2 regions of the Rhizobium sp. 01L410 genome follow, and region 1 is predicted to be linked to the other one. Evidence: riboswitches for the same ligand, from Rfam matches in the RefSeq annotation. Region 1 holds a riboswitch; the other holds the start of a gene.
The links. Region 1 has a riboswitch for thiamine pyrophosphate ahead of AC1DV9_RS01720 (ABC transporter permease). Riboswitches for the same ligand answer to the same signal wherever they lie in the genome.

Region 2: it holds a riboswitch for thiamine pyrophosphate, as region 1 does, so the genes downstream of both, thiB (thiamine ABC transporter substrate binding subunit) here and AC1DV9_RS01720 (ABC transporter permease) in region 1, are expected to answer to the same signal.

What each region holds. Positions count from the first base shown of each region.
Region 1 is NZ_JBFTST010000001.1:368,588-376,369, reverse strand. Features, by position in the region: gene AC1DV9_RS01745 (LacI family DNA-binding transcriptional regulator) at 1-30, opposite strand, end outside; gene AC1DV9_RS01740 (sterol desaturase family protein) at 176-1,210, shown strand; gene AC1DV9_RS01735 (sugar ABC transporter substrate-binding protein) at 1,391-2,320, shown strand; gene AC1DV9_RS01730 (hypothetical protein) at 2,395-2,640, opposite strand; gene AC1DV9_RS01725 (outer membrane protein) at 2,820-3,452, opposite strand; TPP riboswitch at 3,594-3,696, shown strand; gene AC1DV9_RS01720 (ABC transporter permease) at 3,808-4,548, shown strand; gene AC1DV9_RS01715 (ABC transporter substrate-binding protein) at 4,582-5,520, shown strand; gene minC (septum site-determining protein MinC) at 5,652-6,398, shown strand; gene minD (septum site-determining protein MinD) at 6,430-7,245, shown strand; gene minE (cell division topological specificity factor MinE) at 7,242-7,499, shown strand; gene AC1DV9_RS01695 (amidohydrolase family protein) at 7,496-7,782, opposite strand, start outside.
Region 2 is NZ_JBFTST010000004.1:196,861-204,642, reverse strand. Features, by position in the region: gene AC1DV9_RS10675 (hypothetical protein) at 1-534, opposite strand, end outside; gene AC1DV9_RS10670 (ABC-F family ATP-binding cassette domain-containing protein) at 635-2,458, opposite strand; gene AC1DV9_RS10665 (thiamine diphosphokinase) at 2,462-3,118, opposite strand; gene AC1DV9_RS10660 (MarR family winged helix-turn-helix transcriptional regulator) at 3,161-3,685, opposite strand; gene AC1DV9_RS10655 (MDR family MFS transporter) at 3,801-5,336, shown strand; TPP riboswitch at 5,391-5,505, shown strand; gene thiB (thiamine ABC transporter substrate binding subunit) at 5,555-6,577, shown strand; gene thiP (thiamine/thiamine pyrophosphate ABC transporter permease ThiP) at 6,577-7,782, shown strand, end outside.

The DNA of each region.
Region 1 (7,782 bases):
GGCGACATCCTGCAGTGTCGTCTTTTTCATCAAAACCTCCCCAAAACTCCGCTCGACAGTCAAGCATTGCAGCGCCTCTGGCGAAATCGCTCAGTTGATCAAAACACATCAAGACAGCGATGGGAAACGGCACTATTGCTGCGGTAATTTTCCGGCACGAGTTGGAGGATATCAGATGGACGACACACTTTACGGGAAGCGCAACAAACGCGGCGACTGGGCGCCTTCCAAGCTTATTCAATATCCGCCAGTCTTCATCTGGCCGGTCCAGCCGCTCCGTTTCCTGAAATGGGTGTTCGGCTATCCGGGCTATCTGATGCCGTGGAACGTGCTCTATGCGGCGATCGGCACGCTGCTTTGGCTCTACGCGACGCCGTCGCTCGAGACCGCAAAGGCTTTCTCGATCGGCTGGATTGCCTATCTGCTGGTGCGCAACGCCGCAATCGTCTTCGTCTTCTTCGGCGCGTTCCACCTGCGCCTCTACATGCAGAAGAAGCAGGGAACGAGCTTCAAGTTCAATGCCAAATGGCCCTCCGTCGGCAATGATGCCTTTCTGTTCGGCAATCAGACGGTCGATAATGTCATCTGGACCTTCGCCAGCGCCGTGCCGCTCTGGACGGCTTTCGAAGTGCTGACATTGTGGGCCTTTGCCAATGGCATCATTCCCTATGTCTCATTCGCCGAGCATCCGGTTTACTGCGCCGTGGTCATGCTCTTGATCCCGACCTTCCGTGACCTGCATTTCTATCTGGTCCACCGGCTGATCCACTGGCCGCCGCTCTATCATGCCGTCCACAAGCTGCATCATAACAACGTCAATCCCGGCCCCTGGTCAGGTCTTGCCATGCACCCGATCGAGCATCTGCTGTATTTCTCCGGCGTGCTGATCCATTGGATCGTTCCGTCGAACCCGGTTCATGCGATCTTCCATCTGGCGCATGCCGGCCTTGCACCGGCGCCCGGCCATGCCGGTTTCGACAAGATCGTCGTCGGCGAGGAAAGCGCCATCGATACGCACAGCTACGACCACTACCTTCACCACAAGTATTTCGAGTGCAACTACGCCGATGGCGTGATCCCGCTCGACAAGTGGTTCGGCACTTTCCACGACGGTTCATCCGAAGCGCAGGAGCGCATGGACAAGCGGTTCATGGAGCAGGCCAGACGCCGGGCCGAAAAGAAGGCGCGCCGCGAACGGCAGGCTGGCTGATCTTCCCAAGCAACAAGCAACAAGCAACCCGCAGGCCCGGCTTCTCCGCCGGGCCTTTTTGCTGTCCGGATCCCTGCAAATGAGGGATTTTCATCAATTTTTCCACGGACTGCGCGATCTTCCCCGGCTAACGTTTTCGTGCGGCCGGCTGGCGCCGCCTTATCTCTGGGAGGAGAGAACATGCTGAAATTGCTGACCACCAGCGCGGTTGCCCTGGTGCTTGCTGCGCAGGCGCACGCGGCCGATCGTATCGGTGTTTCGATGGGGACGCTCACCAACAATTTTCAGACGCTGATCGTCAACGGCATGCAGGATTATGCCAAGTCCGTCGGTGTCGAGCTGCAGATCGAGGATGCGACGACGGACGTCAACAAGCAGCTCGACCAGGTCAAGAATTTCGCGGCCGGCGGCGTCTCGGCCATCATTGTCGATCCCGTCGATTCCGATGGCACGCCGGCTCTCAGCAAGGTCGCCGAGGATGCCGGCATCCCACTGATCTACGTCAACGTTCAGCCGACCGATCTTTCGACACTCGGCAAGCAGCAGGCCTTCGTCGGTTCCAACGAGGCCGAATCCGGCACGCTGCAGACCAAGGAAGTCTGTCGTATCCTGGGCGGCAAGGGCAATGTCGTCATCATGATCGGCGACCTGACGAGCCAGGCTGCGCGTCAACGCACTCAGGACGTCCATGACGTCATCGCGACGCCCGAATGCAGCGGCCTGAAGGTCGCTCAGGAGCAGGTCGGCAACTGGAGCCGCGTCAACGGCGCCGATCTGGTCTCCAACTGGCTGACATCGGGCCTCGAGTTCGATGCCGTTCTTGCCAACAACGACGAGATGGCGCTTGGCGCCATCGCCGCATTGAAGAATGGCGGCGCATCCACTGACAAGATCATCGTCGCCGGTATCGACGCCACGCCGGAAGCCCTGCAGGCGATGAAGGCGGGCGACCTGAAGGTCACGGTCTTCCAGGATGCCAAGGGTCAGGGCAAGGGTTCGATCGATGCGGCTTTGAAGGCAATCAAGGGCGAAAAGATCGACCGCGAGGTCTGGATCCCGTTCCAGCTGGTGACGGAGAAGAACATGGCTGATTTCGAACATCTGAACTGAGGCGCGGCTCGCCTCACGGGCCGCGTCATGAAGGCCACGCAGCGCTGACCCGCTCGTGGCCTTTTCACACGCTCTCAGGTGGCAGGAAGCGGTTCGCTGATGACGACGAAATTGGCGCAGGAATGCTCGACATTGGCAATGCGGATGCGCAACTCGCGCCGCGATGTCAGCAGGAAGAGAAACACCTTCTTGGCGCGCTGTGCCCGCCGCAGGATCTCTTCGCCGCCAAACAGCAGGCCGTCACGCTCGCCGAGTTCGAAGGCCACGTGCTCGCTGTAATTCTCGTCCGTAATGGTGATCGTCCCGAGACCCGACAGCATTGTGAGCATTCCTCATCATGAGGAATGACTTTTGTCGAAGTCCTAATTTAGTGCAACACGGTGTTCCGGTTTTCCACGGCGATGTTGGGGCAGGCAAGCGTGATTTTCAGCCATGATCTATCCACGCGCCACGCCGGTTAAAGCGTGCGCGCCCACGCTCGCACATTGATCCCGTTCACTCAGAACTTGACGCCGACGCCGATCATGATCGTGTTCTGGTTCAGATCGAAATCACCGCCCGCCGCACCGCCGAAGTTGCCGCTGCCGTAGTCGGTATAGCGATATTCGCCGCGGGCAAAGATATTCTGGGTGAAGGCGTAGTCGATACCGGCGCCGATCGTCCAGCCGTTCAGCGTGTCGGAAACATCTGAAGCCCCGGTCGGATGACCTTCTGCCCGGGCGATCGCCCAGCCGGCCGTTCCGTAGAGCAGGGCGTTGTCGAAGGCATATCCGACGCGGGCGCGGACCGAACCCTGCCATGTCGTCTCGACGGAGCCAAAGGCCGTGTCCTCTTCGTTCCAGTTATGGAGGACATCGCCTTCGACGCCGATTACCCAGTTATTGTCGAACTGGTAGTTGTAGCCGGCAAAGCCGCCCAGGATCCCGCCGTTGGCGTCGACATTGGATGCACCGTCAGGATCGAAGGTCGTCCAGCTATAGCCACCCTCGGCACCGATATACGGGCCAGACCAGGTGAAAACCGGCGTTATCGCCTCCGGTTCGACCGGCGCAGGCGGTGGTGTCAGGTCCGCGGCCTGGGCTGATATTCCCGCCAGCGAAGCAGCAAGAACGGTGAGAATAGCGAATTTCATATTCGGTCTCCCTAAATTGCATGACTGTTAGATAGGTAGCCCCGGGCCAAAAGTCTCTAGCCCTTTCGATCACAAATGCCTGCGCGCCGCGCAGGCGGCGGATCCACCATTGACAGTCCTTTGAAAACGCGACAGTTTCCCGCCCATTCCGAGGGGAGCATCTGACGATGCTGAGATGGCGCTGAGCTGGACCCTTGAACCTGATCCGGGTCATGCCGGCGTAGGAACGGAACAAGATGCCGCCGGTATCTCCCTTCGTCTTCGCTTTGCCTGGATCTCCATTGCCGTCTGGAGATCGCTTAGCCATGTCTGTTCTGCTGCGCTCACGCCCCTCAGCTTCCACTGAGGCCTGACGATGCGCCCACTCAATGCTCTCTATGGCGCGGTGTTGCTCCTTGCGATCTGGCAGGGGGTCATCTGGCTGTTTGCGCCGGCGCATTTCATCCTGCCTTCGCCGCTGGCGGTCGCTTCGGTCTTTGTGCGGCAGCCGCTGTTCCTGCTGGGGCAGAGCCTGACGACGGCGCTCGAAATTGTGCTGGGATTCCTCTGCGGAGCGATCTCAGGCGCGGCGGCGGCCTTTGTGCTGTCGGCTTTTCCGGCCGCCGGGGTGCTGGTCTGGCCGCTGGTGCTGATCCTGCAGGCCTTCCCGGTCTTTGTGCTGGCGCCGATCCTGGTCATTTGGCTCGGCTTCGGCATGGCCTCCAAGGTCGCCATGGCAACAATCATCATCTTCTTTCCCGTCGCTTCGGCTTTTGCCGACGGGCTGCGCAGGACCGAGCGCGATATCCTCGATGCCGTATCGCTGACAAATGCCAGCCACTGGCAGACGCTGGTCCGCATCCGGATGCCGCTTGCCGTTCCGGCACTCGTTTCAGGTCTGAGGATCGCCGCCCCGCTGGCGCCGCTCGGCGCCGTGATCGGCGAATGGGTCGGCGCCTCGGCGGGCCTCGGCTTCGTCATGGTCCAGGCCAATGCGCGCATGCAGACCGACATGGTCTTTGCCGCCATGGCGGTGCTGGCGGCGATGACGCTGATCTGCCGGGTGGTGGTCGACAGGCTCACCTCCGGCTGGACGCCGTGGGCAACCACTCGCTGAACGATTTTCAAACTGCACAATCATGGAGCAAACATGCTGCGTCTGATATCCGCCACCCTCCTCGCCCTTGCGGCGCTCGCTTCGCCGTCGCTTGCCAACGACAAGCTGACGGTGATGCTGGAATGGTTCGTCAACCCCGACCACGCACCGCTGGTCATCGCCGGGCAGAAGGGCCTGTTTGCCGCGCAAGGGCTGGATGTGGAGCTCATCCCGCCGGCCGATCCCTCGGCGGTGCCGCGGCTGATTTCCGCCAAGCAGGCTGATATCGGCATCCATTACCAGCCCAACCTCTACCTCGACCACGAAGCCGGATTGCCGCTGGTGCGCGTTGGCACGCTGGTCGAGACGCCGCTCAACACCGTCACCGTGCTTGCCGACGGGCCGATCAAGAGCCTTGCCGATCTGAAGGGCAAGAAGGTCGGCTTTTCCGTCACCGGATTTGAAGACGCGATGCTGAAGCGGATGCTGGAAAACGCCGGTCTCACGAAAGAAGACGTCGAGCTGGTCAACGTCAATTTCGCCCTGTCGCCATCGTTGATCGCCGGCAAGGTCGATGCCAATGTCGGCGGCTTCCGCAATTTCGAGCTGACGCAGATGAAGCTCGAAGGGCATGAGGGCAGGGCATTCTTTCCGGAAGAAAATGGCGTGCCGCCTTATGACGAGCTGATCTTCGTCACCCATCGCGATTCGATCGCCGATCCGCGCCTGCCACGCTTTCTCGCGGCCGTCGAACAGGCCTCGATCTTCATCACCAACCACCCCGAGGAAGCCTGGAAGCTGTTCGTCAAGGCCTATCCTGCTCTCGACGACGAACTGAACCGCACGGCCTTCTTCGATACGCTGCCGCGCTTCGCCAAGCGTCCCGCAGCGCTCGATACCGGCCGCTACCAGCGGTTCGGGGCCTTCATGCAGGATATGGGTTTGGTTAAGACCGCGCCCGATGTCGAGGACCTTGCCGTCGAGGTAAAATAGGCCTGTGGCGGCCCTGCCACGGCGCCGTGCAAATGTCCCCGGCCGTTAACTGAACGTTGCGGCCGGGGCCGCGCGTTAACTATTTGTTAACCACGAAGCAGCTACACCGAAGCAATCAAAAATTAACCAAGATTGCTAACGTGTTAACCGACGCACGCTCCATCCGTATCAAAGGCCGTTCGTTCCTGGCGGTCGTTTTGACGCCCGATCTGCCCTTCGATGAATGGCTGGTCCGGCTCGACGATCTGGCCAAGCGTTCGGCAGGCTTTTTCCTGGGAAGGCCGGTTGTCCTCGATGTCGCCGATCTCCAGGCGGACCGGGCTCAGCTGAAGTCGATGATCGCTTCGCTTGGCGAACGCGGCGTCCGGATCATGGGCATCGAAGGAGCGCGGCCATCGCAGCTCGACGCCACCATGCCGCCCGGCATGAGCGGCGGCCGCCCGGCACCCGATGTCGATGTCGCCGACGTGCCGCAGGCGAAGGAGCCAGCGCCGAAAGCCGAGGCGCAGATGCAGGCCGCCGCGCCCGTTCAGGTAACGCGCGCCACATTGTCATCGATGGTTCTGCACGAGCCGGTGCGCTCGGGCCAGTCGATCATCTTCCCGGAAGGCGACGTGACGATCATCGGATCGGTCGCTTCGGGCGCCGAGATCATCGCCGGCGGCTCCATCCATATCTACGGCGCGCTTCGCGGCCGGGCGCTGGCAGGTTCGGTCGGCAACTCATCGGCTCGGATTTTCTGCCGCAAGCTGGAAGCGGAACTGCTGGCGATCGACGGCATCTACAAGACGGCAGACGATCTGCCCGCCGAACTGCGCGGCCAGCCTGCGCAGCTCTGGCTCGAAAATGACGCGATCCTCGCATCGCGGCTGATTTAACGGACGAATGGTTTAGGACAGGAGAGGGGATATGGGTAAAGTCATAGTTGTTACCTCGGGTAAGGGTGGCGTTGGCAAGACGACCTCTACGGCCGCACTTGGCGCCGCTCTGGCGCAGCGCAACGAAAAGGTCGTGGTCGTCGATTTCGACGTCGGCCTGCGCAATCTCGATCTTGTCATGGGCGCCGAACGCCGGGTCGTCTACGATCTGGTCAACGTCATCCAGGGCGATGCCAAGCTCTCGCAGGCGCTGATCCGCGACAAGCGGCTGGAAACGCTGTTCCTGCTGCCGGCCTCGCAGACGCGCGACAAGGATTGCCTGACCGCCGAGGGCGTCGAGCAGGTCATCAACGATCTGAAGCGCAATTTCGACTGGATCATCTGTGATAGCCCGGCCGGCATCGAACGCGGCGCCACGCTCGCCATGCGCCATGCCGACATCGCCGTCGTCGTCACCAACCCCGAGGTCTCCTCGGTTCGCGACTCCGACCGCATCATCGGCCTGCTCGATTCCAAGACGGCGAAGGCCGAAAACGGCGAGCGGATCGAAAAGCACCTGCTGCTGACCCGCTACGACGTGACCCGTGCCGAGCGTGGCGACATGCTGAAGGTCGACGACGTGCTGGAAATCCTCTCGATTCCGCTGCTCGGCATCATTCCTGAGAGCATGGACGTCCTGCGCGCTTCCAATATCGGTGCGCCGGTGACGCTTGCCGATCAGAACACGGCGCCGGCCAAGGCCTATTTCGAAGCCGCCCGCCGCCTGGCAGGCGAAGTGGTGCCGGTTACGGTACCTGGCGAGAAGCGCGGCCTGTTCGGCAAGATCTTCGGACGGAGGGCAGCATGAACGTGTTCAACTTCTTCCAGAAGAAAAAGTCCGCTCCTGTTGCCCGCGAGCGGCTGCAGCTTCTGCTCGCTCATGAGCGCATCACGCCCGGGGCCGACCTGGTCTCGATCCTGCGCGAGGAAATCCTCGCCGTGATCGCCAGGCATGTAGAGATCGACGGCGACCGGCTGCAGGTGAAGATCGACCGCGGCGAGCATGTCTCGGTGCTGGAGATCGACGTTGAAATTCCGGCGAAGGCGGCCCGCGCCGCCTAGCGGCGCACGATCACCGACCTTGGTGCCTCGAAAGTCCTGCGCCCGCGTTTGCATCCAAAGATGACGCGGGCGTTTTCGCGGATCGCCTGTTCCCGGTCGATGCAATCGATCAGGATGATATCGGCAGGCGCGCCGATCTCGATCGGCTGCTCATCCTTGCCCATGATCCGCGCTGCCGAGGTGCTGATCATCTCGAAGGCCAGCTGCATGTCGCCGCGCCGCGAAAGCTGCGCGACATTGGCATAGAGATTGGCCATTCTCAGCAGCGATGCATCACCATAGG
Region 2 (7,782 bases), on a different contig from region 1:
CGCGCCTGGCTTCAGATCATCCTTAGTCGCCGTAGCGATGGTGACGACCTGTGTGCCGTCAGGGATGGCGATGGTCTTTTCCTTGCCCTGATAGGTCAGCGTGATCGTCTTGCCGTTGACCGCCTTGACGGCAGTGCTGACGGTCGCATTGGTCATCTCGGTATTCGGCTTGGCATCCCAGGGGCGGTTACCCTCGCCGGTGCCTTTCATAGATGCCGGGAAGATCATCACCTGCAGCGCGTCATTCGGCCCGCTGCCCTTCGGCATCGAGCCGACGCCAACGAAATCACCCGGCTTGATGTCATCGACAGCCGCCCGCTGGATGCCGCCAACCCGGAAGCCGGATTGCATGGCGATCGACTGGTCGGTTCCATCGCGGGTCTTGATGGTCAGCACATCGCCGTTGAGGCTCTCGACGATGCCGCGAATGCGGACACGTTGCGTATCGTCGGCCTGGCTGGACTGAACGGCTGAAAAGCTGATGGCTGCGGCGGCGAGCGCCGTCAGAAATGCGGAAGAAAGCTTGCGAGACATATGACTATTCCTTGTCGCCACGATAGCAGGCATATCCCCGGCTGCCGGAGCGGACTCTAGAGCCGCACCGGGACACCGGCGAATCAAGGAAACGTGAGACTCAGCCTTCGATCTCTTCGCGGAGCATTTCCAGCTCAAGCCATTCTTCTTCCATCTTCGTCACGCTGTCGCGCAGCTTTTCCATCTCGGCGGCAAGCTTGTTGAAGGTCGCCGGATCCTTGGTGAAGAGGTTCGGGTCGGCCATCTTCGCTTCGCGCTTGGCGATCTCGGCCTCAGCCTTGGCCATTTCTTTCGGCAGGTTCTCGAGTGCGAACTTCTGCTTGAACGAAAGCTTACCCTTACCCTTCGGCGCCTCGGCAGAGGGCGAAGCCTCCGCCTTTACCTTTTCGGCAGCCTTATCTGCCCTCCGCCGCTCATCCAGCGCGCCTTTCCGCTGCGCCATCATGTCGGAATAGCCGCCGGCATATTCGATCCAGCGGCCATCGGGCGCATCCGGAACGGCGGGCGCAATCGTCGAGGTCACGGTACGGTCGAGGAAGTCACGGTCGTGGCTGACGAGAATAACCGTGCCCGGAAAGCCGGCAACGATTTCCTGCAGCAGGTCGAGCGTTTCGATATCGAGGTCGTTGGTCGGCTCGTCGAGGATCAAAAGGTTGGTCGGCCGCGACAGGATCCGCGCCAGCATCAGCCGCGCGCGCTCACCGCCGGAGAGGTTCTTGATCGGCGTGCGCGCTTGCTCAGGCTGGAACAGGAATTCCTTCATGTAGCCGGTCACATGGCGCTGCTCGCCGTTGACGAGCAGGTTCTCGCCGCGGCCATCGGTCAGGTAATTGGCCAGCGTGTCGTCGAGGTTGAGTTCCTCGCGCTTCTGGTCGAGCGTTGCGATTTCGAGATTGGTGCCGAGCTTCACGGTGCCGCTGTCGGGCGCCAGCTGGCCGGTCAGCATCTTCAGCAGCGTCGTCTTGCCGGCACCGTTCGGGCCGACGAGACCGATGCAATCACCGCGATGCACGCGAATAGAAAACGGCGTGACGATGGGCCGCTCGCCATATGTCTTGGTGATCTTGTCTGCCTCGATCACCAGCTTGCCGGATTCCTGCGCATCCGAAACGCTCGCCTGGACGCTGCCCTGCGGACCCTTGTGGCCGCGATATTGCGAGCGCATGGTCTGCAGCTCACCGAGACGGCGCATGTTGCGCTTGCGGCGCGCGGTAACGCCATAGCGCAGCCAATGCTCTTCACGCTCGATCGCCTTGCCGAGCTTGTGCTGTTCCAGCTCCTCGGCCTCCAGCACCTGATCGCGCCAGACTTCGAAATGCCCGAAGCCACGATCCAGACGCCGCGACGTGCCGCGATCGAGCCAAACGGTGGCCGTCGAGACCTTTTCGAGGAAGCGGCGGTCATGCGAGATCAGCACGAGGGCGCTGCGCGTCTTCTGCAGCTCGCCTTCCAGCCATTCGATGGTCGGCAGGTCGAGATGGTTGGTCGGCTCGTCGAGCAGCAGGATATCCGGCTCCGGCGCCATGACGCGGGCAAGTGCTGCGCGGCGGGCTTCGCCGCCAGAAAGGTTCTTCGGGTCTTCCTCGCCGGTGAGGCCCAGATGCGACAGAAGATAGGTGACGCGATAGGGATCGTCGCCCGGCCCAAGCCCGGCCTCGGCATAGGCCTGCACCGTTGTAAAACTTCCGAAATCAGGAGCTTGCTCAAGATATCGGACCGTCGAGGAGGGATGCCGGAACACCTCGCCGGACTGCGCCTCGGCAATGCCGGCAGCGATCTTCAGCAGCGTCGACTTGCCGGAACCGTTGCGGCCGACGAGGCAGATCTTGTCGCCCGGCTCGACCTGCAGGCTTGCGCCCGCCAGCAACGGCGCGCCGCCGAAGCTCAGAAAGATGTCGTCCAGTTTGAGAATGGGAGGCGCCAAGGATCAGACTCCGGAAAGGTCATAGGGGCGGGCAAGGACGATCGCGCGGCCACTGCCGAGCGTGAACCGAACCTTGCCTTCTGCCACATTGGAAATGGTACGCGACGAGCCGAACGGCAAATGGAAATCCGAGAGCGGATAGCGCGCGTTTTCGATGAAGAGACCGCGCAATTCGCTGAAACCGGGAACCGAGAACAGGCTGTTCTTCGGCAGGTCGAGCTCGAGGGAACCTGAAAGAAGCGGAACCGCTTCCTCCAACCCCGAAGTGAGCAACAGGTCGATACCCTGTTCGGCGAGGCTGACGGCATAGAGGAGGTGCTGAAGCGCATGGTCGGACCGTTCCCCCGCCAGCGCACCGGCAAGGATCAGCCGTCTTGCGCCGCGGGCTATCGCTTCCGAAACGGCGATCTCACCATCCGTCGAGGCTTTGGCCGCGGGATAGGGCTGCTTCGGCACGCCCGGAAACGCACCTTCGAGATCCGGTGCGGTGGAATCGAAATCGCCCACCCAGAGCTCCGGCACGACACCGAGCTCTGCCGCATGCCGCATGCCGCCATCGGCCGCGATGAACCGGCTGCCGGCAATCGCATTGCGCAGCCGCTCTGTCGGCGTCAGCTCGCCGCCGAGCAGGATCGTGAAGGTCGTCTGGGTCATGGGCATTGCCCATAGCGCAAAGCAGGGGTCGAGGGAAAGGGGCAGGGCTTAGGGCGTGCCCTTATCGCGCCGTTCGAAGGCTTTTTCATAGCCATCGATGAAGCGCTCATAGAGCGCCGCAAAGGCATCGACGTCCGTGTCGCTCCAGCCGTCGAGGATTTCGGTGATCAGCGACAGCTTCTGCGCCCGGATTTCCGACAGCAGCCGCTGGCCGATCGGCGTCATCACCACGACGATGCGCCGCGCATCGGCTTGCGATGCTTCCCGGCGAAGAATGTTGCGGCTGACCATGTCGGCCACCACGCGGCTGGCGCGGGACGGGTCGATCCGCAGCATCTCGGCAATCATCCCGACAGTCACTTCATCGGCCGGCTGCGCACGGCGCACGGCGTCAAGAACATCGAGATGCGAGAGCTCGAGATCCGGCGCGACGCTCTGGATTGCCTGACGTCCGATCAGCCGGCGCCCTGTCATCAGCTTCATCCGGGTCATGCTCTGGCCGATGCTGGAAACGCTTTCGTTCTCCAGTGACAGCGGATCAAGCTCGTGAATGCGGGCGGGTTTCTCGTTCATGCGCCGAGCATAACAGAAGGCTTGCGCGAAGGAAATATGCCTGCGTCATTCTGGTGTCATTGACATTTATATGCTTTTGTCACATAAATTGGCAATCATGATTGGAACTGTCTTCATGGATATGCAGCTTGCCTCCCAGCCGCTCGTGACGGATCCCCGCCACAGGCTTATTCTCTTCCTGTTCCTGATGACCGCGATGTTCATGGCAACGCTGGACAATCAGATCGTCTCGACGGCGCTGCCGACCATCGTCGGCGAATTCGGTCACCTCGAACGCTTCGGCTGGATCGGCTCCGCCTATCTGCTGTCGCTGAGCGCAGTCATGCCTGTCTATGGCAAGCTCGGTGACCTCTTTGGCCGCAAATACGTCATGATGACCGCAATCGCGATCTTCACCGCCGGCTCCGCCGTTTGTGGTCTCGCCGTCTCGATGAACACGCTGATCGCCGCCCGCGTGCTCCAGGGTCTCGGCGGCGGCGGCATCATGGTATCGATCTTCGCCGTCAATGCCGATCTCTTCGAGCCGCGCGAACGTGCCCGCTACCAGAGCTATTCCAGCCTGGTGCTGATGGCATCGAGCGCCATCGGCCCCGTTCTCGGCGGCATGATGAGCGATCTCTTCGGCTGGCGCTCGATCTTCCTCGTCAACGTGCCGATCGGTTTCATTGTCTTGATCGGCCTCGCGCTGATGCTGCCCTATCGCAAGCCGCACCGCCGCCCGAAGATCGATTATGCCGGCGCCCTACTGCTGGCGATGACGACGACGAGCATCGTGCTGATGGCCGATGGCAGCGAGCTGTTCGGCTCGATCCTGGCGCCGCAGAGCCTTGGGATCATCGGTATCGGCGCGCTTTGCGCCATCGCCTGGGTCTTCGTCGAGCGCCGCGCCGCCGAACCGATCGTGCCGCTATCGCTGTTCCGCAACCCGACCTTCCCGCTTCTCCTGATCATGTCGATCACCGGCGGCGGCATCGCTATCGGCATGGCCAATTACTTCGCGCTGTTCCTGCAGACGACCACGGGCCTGTCGCCCTCGCATGCCGGCCTGCTCTTCGTCATGTTGACCGGCGGCCTCGTCTGCGGCTCGCTCTTTGCCGGGCGCATGATCTCGCGCACCGGACGCTACAAGCCCTTCGCCATTGCCAGCCTCTCCTGCAGCGCGGTGGCCTTCGCGCTCCTGACCCAGGTCCATGCTGGTACGCCGCTGCCGATCATCGGCCTGCTGATGATGCTGCACGGCATCGGCATCGGCTTGTCGCAGCAGGTGCCCGTCATCGGCGTCCAGAACGCCGCTCCGGCGCGTGATGTCGGCGCCGCCACCGGTTCCGTCACGCTGTCGCGCATGGGCGGCGCCTCGATCGCCATCTCCATCTACGGCGCCATCATCGGCTCGCAGCTGGCAAAGGTCGGCGTTTCCATCCCCGGCGTTACCGATATCGAGCAGCTGACGCCGAAGATGATGGCGGCCCTCCCGGAAGCCAGCCGCCAGGCTGTCGCCGATGCCTATGCCAGCGCCTTCACGCCGCTGTTCATGACCTCCTGCGCCTTTGCTCTGATTGGATTGATTGCAGCGCTTTCGCTGAAACCGGTCCAGTTGCCGCGCCACGGCGAGACCAAGAACGCGGCCGCGGCGGCCGAAGCCGCCGAGTAGCGGCAAGGGCGCGCTGCGCCCTTGTCATAAAGCCTGCATCGCTATACATCTGCCAACGCTCTAACGGGGTGCCCTGTATCCGCAAGGATATCTGGCTGAGAGGCTTTCAAGCCAACCCGCGGAACCTGATCCGGCTAACACCGGCGGAGGGATTAGACGCGTGACACCAGGCACCGCCCTTTTCCCCATGAAACAACTTTTTTAGGAGGAGGCGCGCCATGCCCGGCCGCAAACCATTGATCGCATCATTCGTCACGGCTTTCCTTGCCGCAACCGTCACTCTGTCTCCGGCGCAGGCCGCCGACAAGACGCTGACCATTTACACCTACGAGAGCTTCACCTCGGAATGGGGCCCGGGGCCCAAGGTCAAGGAAGCCTTCGAGAAGACCTGCGCCTGCACGGTCAATTTCGTCAGCGTCGCCGATGGCGTGGCGCTTCTCTCACGCCTGAAGCTCGAAGGCGCCTCGACCAAGGCCGACATCGTTCTCGGCATCGATACCAACCTGATCACCGAAGCCAAGGACACCGGCCTGTTCGACGCCAGCGGCGTCGATACCAGCGCCCTCAAGGTGCCGGGCGACTTCAAGGACGATGTCTTCGTTCCCTATGACTACGGCCACTTCGCCATCATCTACGACACGCAGACCATCAAGAACCCGCCGAAAAGCATGCAGGAACTGGTCGATGGCGACCCATCGCAAAAGATCGTCATCGAGGATCCACGCACCTCGACACCGGGTCTCGGCCTGCTGCTCTGGGTGAAGTCCGTCTATGGCGACAAGGCGCAGGAAGCATGGGCGAAGCTCAAGAGCCGCATCCTGACAGTGACGCCTGGCTGGTCGGAGGCCTATGGCCTGTTCACCAAGGGCGAAGCGCCGATGGTGCTCTCCTACACGACCTCACCGGCCTATCACATGGTCGCCGAGAACACCGACCGCTATCAGGCCGCCGCGTTCTCCGAAGGTCACTACATCCAGATCGAAGTCGCCGGCCTTCTCAAGAACGCGCCGGATAAAGAACTCGCCCGCGACTTCCTGAAGTTCATGGTGACGCCGGGTTTCCAGGACACGATCCCGACCAACAATTGGATGATGCCTGTTGCGGCCACCTCCACGCCGCTGCCGGATGCCTTCGGCAAGCTGGTCAATCCGTCCAAGACCTTCCTGATGAGCCCGGATGACGTCGCCAAGAACCGCAAGGCGTGGATCGACGAGTGGCTTGCGGCCATGAGCATGAACTGATGCTGCAGACGGCGGCGGAGCGGCGAAATGCGCTGGCGGGCGGGGCAATCGGTCTCGCCGCCATCCTGCTTTTCATCAGCATCGCCGCCATCTCGCTTGCTGCCTCCGGCGGCAGCAATGCGTTCGCTGGCATCATCTCGGATCCCTACATTCTCCGCGTCCTTCGCTTCACGCTGCTGCAGGCGGTCCTTTCGACCTTGCTCTCCGTTCTCCTGGCTCTGCCCGTCGCGCGGGCACTTGCCCGGCAGCCTAACTTTCCCGGCCGTATCTGGATCATCCGGCTGATGGCCGTGCCGATGGGATTGCCCGTTCTGATCGGCGCGCTCGGGCTGATCGGCATCTGGGGCCGGCAGGGCGTGCTCAATACCGCATTGCTCAAGCTCGGCCTGTCCGAACCCGTCAGCATCTACGGACTGACCGGCATCCTGCTCGCCCACGTCTTCTTCAACCTGCCTTTGGCATGTCGGCTGATGCTTGCAGGACTGGAGCGCCTGCCCTCCGAATACTGGCTGATGGCAAGCAATCTCGGCATGCGCCCCCGCGCCGTTTTCCGCTTCATCGAATGGCCGGCGATCCGTGGCCTGATCCCCGGCATTTCAGGGCTCATCTTCATGCTCTGCGCCACCAGCTTCACGCTGGTGCTGACGCTTGGCGGCGGACCGGCGGCAACGACGATCGAGGTGGCGATCTACCAGTCGCTGCGTTTCGACTTCGACCCAGGCCGTGCGGTAGCTCTGTCCTTGCTGCAGATCACCCTGACCGGCCTCATCCTCGGCGCCATGTCATTTCTCCCCACCAGCCGTGACGAAGGACTGACCGCCGGACGCCATTCCATGCGTTTCGATGGCAGAATGCCGATGGCAAAACTGTCGGATGGCCTGCTTCTCGTCTTCGCCACGGCTTTTCTGCTTTCGCCATTGCTTTCCGTGTTGGTAGCGGGCCTGAGAGCCGACCTCCCGAAGCTGGTCGGCGAGCCGGTCTTCTGGCGGGCCGCAGCGATGAGCTTCGGCATATCCCTTTCCGCCGCCACATTGGCCCTTGTCGTATCAGCTGCCCTGATCCGCGCCCGCCAGACCATCAGCGGGGATAAGCGTTTCACACGCAGCAGCCGCACCCTCAACGCAGCGATGGGCGGAGCCTCGTCAATGGTGCTGCTGGCGCCCCCCGTAGTTCTTGCGACCGGCTGGTTCATGGCGCTCAGGCCA